2 regions of the Amycolatopsis sp. NPDC001319 genome follow, and region 1 is predicted to be linked to the other one. Evidence: riboswitches for the same ligand, from Rfam matches in the RefSeq annotation. Region 1 holds a riboswitch; the other holds the start of a gene.
The links. Region 1 has a riboswitch for thiamine pyrophosphate ahead of thiC (phosphomethylpyrimidine synthase ThiC). Riboswitches for the same ligand answer to the same signal wherever they lie in the genome.

Region 1 (3,395 bases):
TGGGTCTCGCGGCCAACCAGATCGGCCTCGACCTGCGCCTGTTCGTCTACGACTGCCCCGACGACGAGGGCGTCGAACACCGCGGCCTGGTGGTGAACCCCCAGCTGGAGACCTCCGAGATCCCCGAAACCATGCCCGACCCGGACGACGACTGGGAAGGCTGCCTCTCGGTCCCCGGCGAGTCCTACCCCACGGGCCGCGCCTCGTGGGCGCGCGTGACCGGTTTCGACGTGACCGGCTCGCCCATCTCCGTCGAAGGCACCGGCTACTTCGCCCGCTGCCTGCAGCACGAGACCGACCACCTCGACGGGCACCTCTACCTCGACCGCCTGGTGGGCCGCCACGCGCGCGCGGCGAAGAAGATGCTGAAGAAGAACAAATGGGGCGTCCCGGGCCTGAGCTGGCTGCCCCCGAAGGACGAGCCGGCTGAGGCTTGAGTCGTTTTGTCGATGAGTCTCCCGGTCCTGGGTTGGGGCCGGGAGACTCATCGTTTCAGCGGTTCATCACCCCAGGAAGTGCTCGCTGCTTCGGCGGCAGGCTGCTCGACCGGGTGGTTCTGCGCGACCGACCTGGCCAGGCGGATGTACTGCGCGTGGGTCCAGGCCGGTGGTGTGGCCGAGGCCGTCGGGGTGCCGGGGGTGCGGCCGGGTGAGCCCGAGGATGGGTGGGGCTTCCCGAGGTGAGTTGCTGGGGGCACACGCGGTTGGTCGCGCCGGAGTGGTACAGATCGCGGGACGCCGTGATCGGCAATGGAGACGGGGCGGCGCGGACCGTGGAAAGGTAATCGCGCCAGCCGCGGGGGTAGTCGGCGGAAATCGCGCGGAAACTGCGGCTGGCGGAATCCTGGGGATTATTCGTCGCCGCAGCGGCGGACGAACCCATGCCCAGCGCCAAAGTCAGGTGCCGGGAACGCACACCGTCGGCGGTCGTTTGCCCGGCAAGGACGACGTTTCCGGCGGTGGCACGCGAATACGAAACCAGTTTTTACGACGCCAGCAATTGCGTTGCACCATCCGAAACGCCGGCGTATCCGACGGACGTCCGCGAAAACGCCGGAGCGGCCGCTGTGGCACCGTCGGAAGCCGACGCCACCGCGGCGGCAGCGGACGCCGAATCGTTACTGCCGTCGTTGGTCAGGTCCGGGTCGGCCACGGCGTAGAGCGAGAGCGGCCGCCCGGTCAGCGACGTCCAGCAACCGCACGCTCGGAGTCGACAAGTCGGGGTAGCAGACCTCCGACATGCGCCCGCCCTGCAGCGTGAACCACACGTCGCCGGCGTGGTCGCGGGCCGTGCCGAAGCCCGTTTTGTCCGCCGGCAGCCAGCTCGGACGGGTACCAGGCCCACCTGGCGCGTCACCCTGAGCCGTCGAAGCGGCCGGGACCGCGCTCATCGCCAAGACCGCCACCAAACCCGGTGAGCAGGCCTTTCCGCAACGGGACACCCCCAAAGTCGTCAAAGGTGATCGTCACGTGAACTCCTCGCGGCCGCATGCTCCGATCCGGTGAAGAACACACCGGTCGACAAGTCGCCTTGTGCTCGCGTGATCCGCCGTGGCATGGTCGAGGGACAACCTCATAACCAACGCGGGAGCTCGCGCCTTGGCGGGCTGAGAGGGCGGCTGGTGTCTGTCTGTGGACACCCGGTGCCGCCGACCGCATGAACCTGACCGGGTAATGCCGGCGTAGGGAGTGAACGTCGTTGACGACGCTGGAGAACGAGCCTGCCATCACGCCTTCCGTGACCACGGGGCCGATCACCGGTTCGCACAAGGTCTACCACCGCACCGAGTCGGGCCTGCGGGTTCCGGCGCGGCGCATCGACCTGTCGAACGGTGAGCACTTCGACGTGTACGACACGTCCGGGCCGTACACCGACCTGGACGCGAAGATCGACGTCCACAATGGACTTCACCCGCTGCGCGCGGGCTGGGCCGACGGCCGCGCGCACAACACCCAGCTCGGCTGGGCCAAAGCCGGCGTGATCACGCGTGAGATGGAGTTCATCGCCGCGCGTGAGCGGTGCTCACCCGAGTTCGTGCGCGACGAGGTCGCGCGCGGGCGGGCGGTGATCCCCGCCAACCGCAAGCACCCGGAGAGCGAGCCGATGATCATCGGCAAGAAGTTCCTGGTGAAGATCAACGCCAACATGGGCAACTCGGCCGTCTGGTCCTCAGTGGAGGAAGAGGTCGACAAGATGGTGTGGGCCACCCGCTGGGGCGCCGACACGATCATGGACCTGTCCACCGGCAAGCGCATCCACGAGACGCGCGAGTGGATCGTCCGCAACTCCCCCGTGCCCGTGGGCACCGTGCCGATCTACCAGGCACTGGAGAAGGTCAACGGGGAGCCGGAGAAGCTGTCGTGGGAGGTCTACCGCGACACGATCATCGAGCAGTGCGAGCAGGGTGTGGACTACGTCACCGTCCACGCGGGAGTGCTGCTGCGCTACATCCCGCTCACCGCTCGGCGCGTGACCGGCATCGTGAGCCGCGGCGGCTCGATCATGGCCGCGTGGTGCCTCGCGCACCACAAGGAATCGTTCCTCTACACGAACTTCGAGGAACTCTGCGAGATCCTGCGCAAGTACGACGTCACGTTCTCCCTCGGCGACGGCCTGCGCCCCGGCTCGATCGCCGACGCCAACGACCGCGCGCAGTTCGCCGAGCTCGAAACCCTCGGTGAGCTCACGCACATCGCGCGCGAGCACGACGTGCAGGTGATGATCGAGGGCCCCGGCCACGTGCCGATGCACAAGATCAAGGAGAACGTCGACCTGGAGGAACAGCTCACCGGCGAGGCACCGTTCTACACCCTCGGTCCACTCGCGACGGACATCGCGCCGGCGTACGACCACATCACCTCCGCCATCGGCGCGGCACAGATCGGCTGGTACGGCACGGCGATGCTCTGCTACGTCACGCCGAAGGAGCACCTCGGCCTGCCCAACCGCGACGACGTGAAGACCGGCGTGATCACCTACAAGATCGCCGCGCACTCCGCCGACCTCGCCAAGGGCCACCCCCACGCCCACGAGTGGGACGACGAGCTGTCCAAGGCCCGCTTCGAGTTCCGCTGGAACGACCAGTTCAACCTGGCGCTCGACCCCGACACCGCGCGCTCGTACCACGACGAGACGCTGCCCGCGGAGCCGGCGAAGACCGCGCACTTCTGCTCGATGTGCGGCCCGAAGTTCTGCTCGATGCGGATCACCCACGACGTGCGCAAGTACGCCGAGGAGCACGGGCTGTCCACTGTGGAGGCCATCGAGGCCGGCATGGCGGAGAAGTCGGCCGAGTTCGGCGAGCAGGGCAACAAGGTCTACCTCCCGGTCGTCGGGCAGTAGCTCCACCAGCAATCAGAGGCAGTAGTCATGACCGAAACCCCCCGCACCGCCCT
Region 2 (3,395 bases), on a different contig from region 1:
CTCGGCGTCCCCGAGAGCTTTCCGGCACTCCTCCTCCAGCTGCTTTGCTTTCTGCTGGTGCGCGTCGAGCCGGTCGGACCAATCGGCAAGGGCTTTGCCCGCCAGCGTCAGCGATTTCTGGCCCCTGTCGAGGTATTCGGGTAGCTGGTCGAGCTTGCCGGCGAACGCTTCGGCGGCGTCGCCGGTCCAGACGTCTTTCTTGTCCTGGATGGATTTCAGCACGTTGTAGGCTTCGTCCGTGTAGGTGGCGGTGTCCTTGATCTGCCTGGCCAGTTCACGAACTGTGCTGACATTGCCGCGCGCCGGGTCGAACCGGAGAGCCGGGTAGTCGGCGTCGCTCATCCGGCGGTCGCCTCTTCGACCTTGGCGGCCATGCGCTGGAGTGAGCTCTTGAGGCCTTCTTCAAGTTCGGCATAACCCTGGACCGCGTTGTCGAGGCCTCCCTTGATGCCGGTGACGGCTTCCTTGATCTTCTTCAGCCCGCCGGACCAGTCCGAGGTGAAGTCGGCACACGCTTCGTCGAGGTCGTCCCTCGGGCTTCGCAATGTCCAGTCCTGCCTCGTCGGCGGGCGTCAGCGGCCGACGAAAGAACCACCTTAGCCAAAACTGGGCGTTTCGGGTGCTGATTCGCCGGGTCTGGTGAAGGTGCGGACCGAATTCACGAAATCGGGGGGCGGAGTACCTCTTCGAGGCGGCCCGATGTTCGTCGGGCGCCGCGTGCTTCGGAGAGTGAAAAGAAGCGCTCAGCCCAGCAGGCCGAGCACCACCAAAGCCGCCAGCGTGAACGACGTCGCGAACAGCGTGATCCAGGCGCGCTGGGTGGCGGAGAGGGCAGTGGGCGAGTTGTTCATCGCGGGTCCTAGCGGGGCGGGGTGGGCGGATTCCGCTGGGATAGCGCGCTGATCAAGGGTGGTGTTACGGCCTGTGGTCGAGATCACGATGGGCGCGGAAAGTGCGCCACAGGACCGCGGCGGCGGAGGCCACCATCAGGGTGAACGCGGTGGTGCCGACGATGATCGCCTGGGTCATGAAAGTCCCCTCCGTGGAAGTGCGTACGAAGAGGGGACGTGTCAGCCCGCGGGAGGTGTCGCCGGGGTCGGGCAGATCACAGGGAGTCGATCTGGGCCGCGAGGGCGAAGTCCTTCGAGGTGAGGCCGCCCGCGGAGTGGGTGGAGAGGGTGAGCGTCACGGTGCGCCAGCGGATGTCGATGTCCGGGTGGTGGTCGGCGGCTTCGGCGAGGTAGCCGACGCGGACCACGAAGGTCACGGCGTCCGGGAAGGACGGGAGGTCGACCGTACGGGTGATGGAGTCGCCGGAACGGCGCCAGTCGGGGACGGTGGCCAGGGCCGATGAGATCTCGGAGTCGCTCAGTAGTTGCGCCATGTGTCCAATGGTGAACCCGTTTGGGCTACGCTGCACGGTTGCCACGGGAGTCCGGTGCAGCCGGGCTGAGAGGCGGGTGCCCGAGACCCGCGACCGTTCGCACCTGATTCCGGATCATGCCGGCGCAGGGAGGGCTGCTCTCCCCGCATCGGCGCAAGGAGGGCAGATGATTCCGCGGACCGCACGCACGGTGCTGGGCCTGGCCACGGTCACGGCGCTGGCGAGCGCGTGCTCGCTGTCCGGCGGCAGCTCGGGCGGCGACGCCCAGCAGACCCCGACGGTCACGCTCGTCACGCACGACTCGTTCGTCGCGCCGCAGGACGTGCTGGACGCGTTCCAGCGGCAGTCCGGGATCAAGCTCAAGATCCTCAAATCGGGCGACGCGGGGGAGCTCACCAACAAACTGGTGCTCACCAAGGCCAACCCGATCGGCGACGTGGCGTTCGGCGTCGACAACACGTTCGCCTCGCGCGCGCTGGGCGAGGGCGTGTTCCAGGCGTACACGAGCCCCGAGGCCGACCGCGGGCCGCAGCGGTACTCCGCGGATCCGCAGCACCGCCTGAGCGCCGTGGACGTCGGCGACGTCTGCGTCAACATCGACCCCGCCTACTTCGCGAGCAAGCACCTGCCCGAACCCAAGACCTACGACGACCTCGCCGACCCGAAGTACAAGGACCTCACCGTCGCCGAGAGCCCCGCTACGGCGTCGCCCGGGCTGGCGTTCCTGCTGGGCACCGTGGCGAAGTACGGCGAGCAGGGCTGGCACGACTACTGGGCCAAGCTCAAGGCCAACGGCGTCAAGGTCGACAGCGGCTGGGAAGAGGCCTACACCAAGGACTTCTCCGGCTCCTCGGGCAAGGGCCCGCGCCCGATCGTGGTCTCGTATGCGTCCTCGCCGGCCGCCGAGATCGGCGACGACGGCAAGCCGCGCACCAAGGCGCTGCTCGACACGTGCTTCCGCCAGATCGAGTACGCCGGCGTCCTCGCCGGCACCAAGCAGGTGCCGCAGGCCCAGAAGGTGGTCGACTTCCTGCTGTCGCAGCAGTTCCAGACGACGGTCGCGGCCAACATGTACGTCTACCCGGCCCGCGAGGGCGTCGACCTGCCCGCCGGCTGGGCCGCGGCCGCGCCGCTGCCCCAGGACCCCGCGACTCTGCCCGCCGACCAGATCCAGGCCGGCCGTGAGAAGTGGATCGGTGAATGGCGCTCGCTCATGGGCGCGTAACGCCGGCGCAGACCGCGCGCACGGCGGGCCTGGCGCTGCTCGGCCTGCTGCCCGTCGCGTTCCTGGTCGTGTTCTTCGCGTGGCCGGTCGTCGCGATCCTCGGCCGCGGCTTCTCGGCCGGCGGCGTGGACACGGTCCTGGCCGACGCGCAGACGTGGCAGCTCGCCGCGTTCACGCTGGTCAGCGCCGCCGCGTCGACAGTCGTCGCCGTGGTCGCGGGGCTGCCGGTGGCCTACGTGCTCGCGCGCGTGAAGCTGCCGGGTGTCGGGCTGGCGCGCACGCTGGTGCTGGTGCCGTTCGTGCTGCCCACGGTGGTCGTCGGGCTCGCGTTCCGCGCGCTGTGGCCCGACGGCGGTGTGCTGCCGCTGGTGCTGGCCAACGCGTTTTTCAACGTCGCCGTGGTCGCCCGGACCGTCGCCGGGCTGTGGAGCCACCTCGACCCGCGTGCGACCGAAGCCGCCCGCGCGCTGGGCGCCTCGCCGTGGCGGGCCTTCCGCACGGTGACGCTGCCCGCGCTCGGCCCGGCCGTCGCGTCGGCCGCGGCGGTCGTCTTTCTCTTCTGCGCCACCAGTTTCGGCGTGGTGCTCATCCTCGGCGGCGGCCGCTACCGCACGCTCGAGACCGAGATCTACCTGCGCACGGTCGACCTGCTCGACCTCTCCGGAGCGGCCGCGCTGTCGCTCATCCAGTTCGCCGCCGTCCTCGCCGCCCTCGCGCTGGGCGCGATCGCCCGGCGCCGCCGTGAGAACGCCGTGAAACTCAAGCAGGCCACGCCCCGGCGGCCGA

Region 2: it holds a riboswitch for thiamine pyrophosphate, as region 1 does, so the genes downstream of both, ACFY1H_RS36765 (thiamine ABC transporter substrate-binding protein) here and thiC (phosphomethylpyrimidine synthase ThiC) in region 1, are expected to answer to the same signal.

The regions. Positions count from the first base shown of each region.
Region 1 covers NZ_JBIAWY010000007.1:92,357-95,751, reverse strand. Annotated here, with positions in the region: gene ACFY1H_RS26825 (peptide deformylase) at 1-437, shown strand, start outside; partial or broken gene ACFY1H_RS26820 (hypothetical protein) at 493-1,182, opposite strand; gene ACFY1H_RS26815 (hypothetical protein) at 1,118-1,390, opposite strand; TPP riboswitch at 1,574-1,705, shown strand; gene thiC (phosphomethylpyrimidine synthase ThiC) at 1,699-3,342, shown strand; gene thiD (bifunctional hydroxymethylpyrimidine kinase/phosphomethylpyrimidine kinase) at 3,370-3,395, shown strand, end outside.
Region 2 covers NZ_JBIAWY010000011.1:284,901-288,295, forward strand. Annotated here, with positions in the region: gene ACFY1H_RS36750 (putative T7SS-secreted protein) at 1-342, opposite strand, end outside; gene ACFY1H_RS36755 (hypothetical protein) at 339-545, opposite strand; gene ACFY1H_RS36760 (4a-hydroxytetrahydrobiopterin dehydratase) at 1,106-1,384, opposite strand; TPP riboswitch at 1,418-1,533, shown strand; gene ACFY1H_RS36765 (thiamine ABC transporter substrate-binding protein) at 1,551-2,609, shown strand; gene ACFY1H_RS36770 (ABC transporter permease) at 2,585-3,395, shown strand, end outside.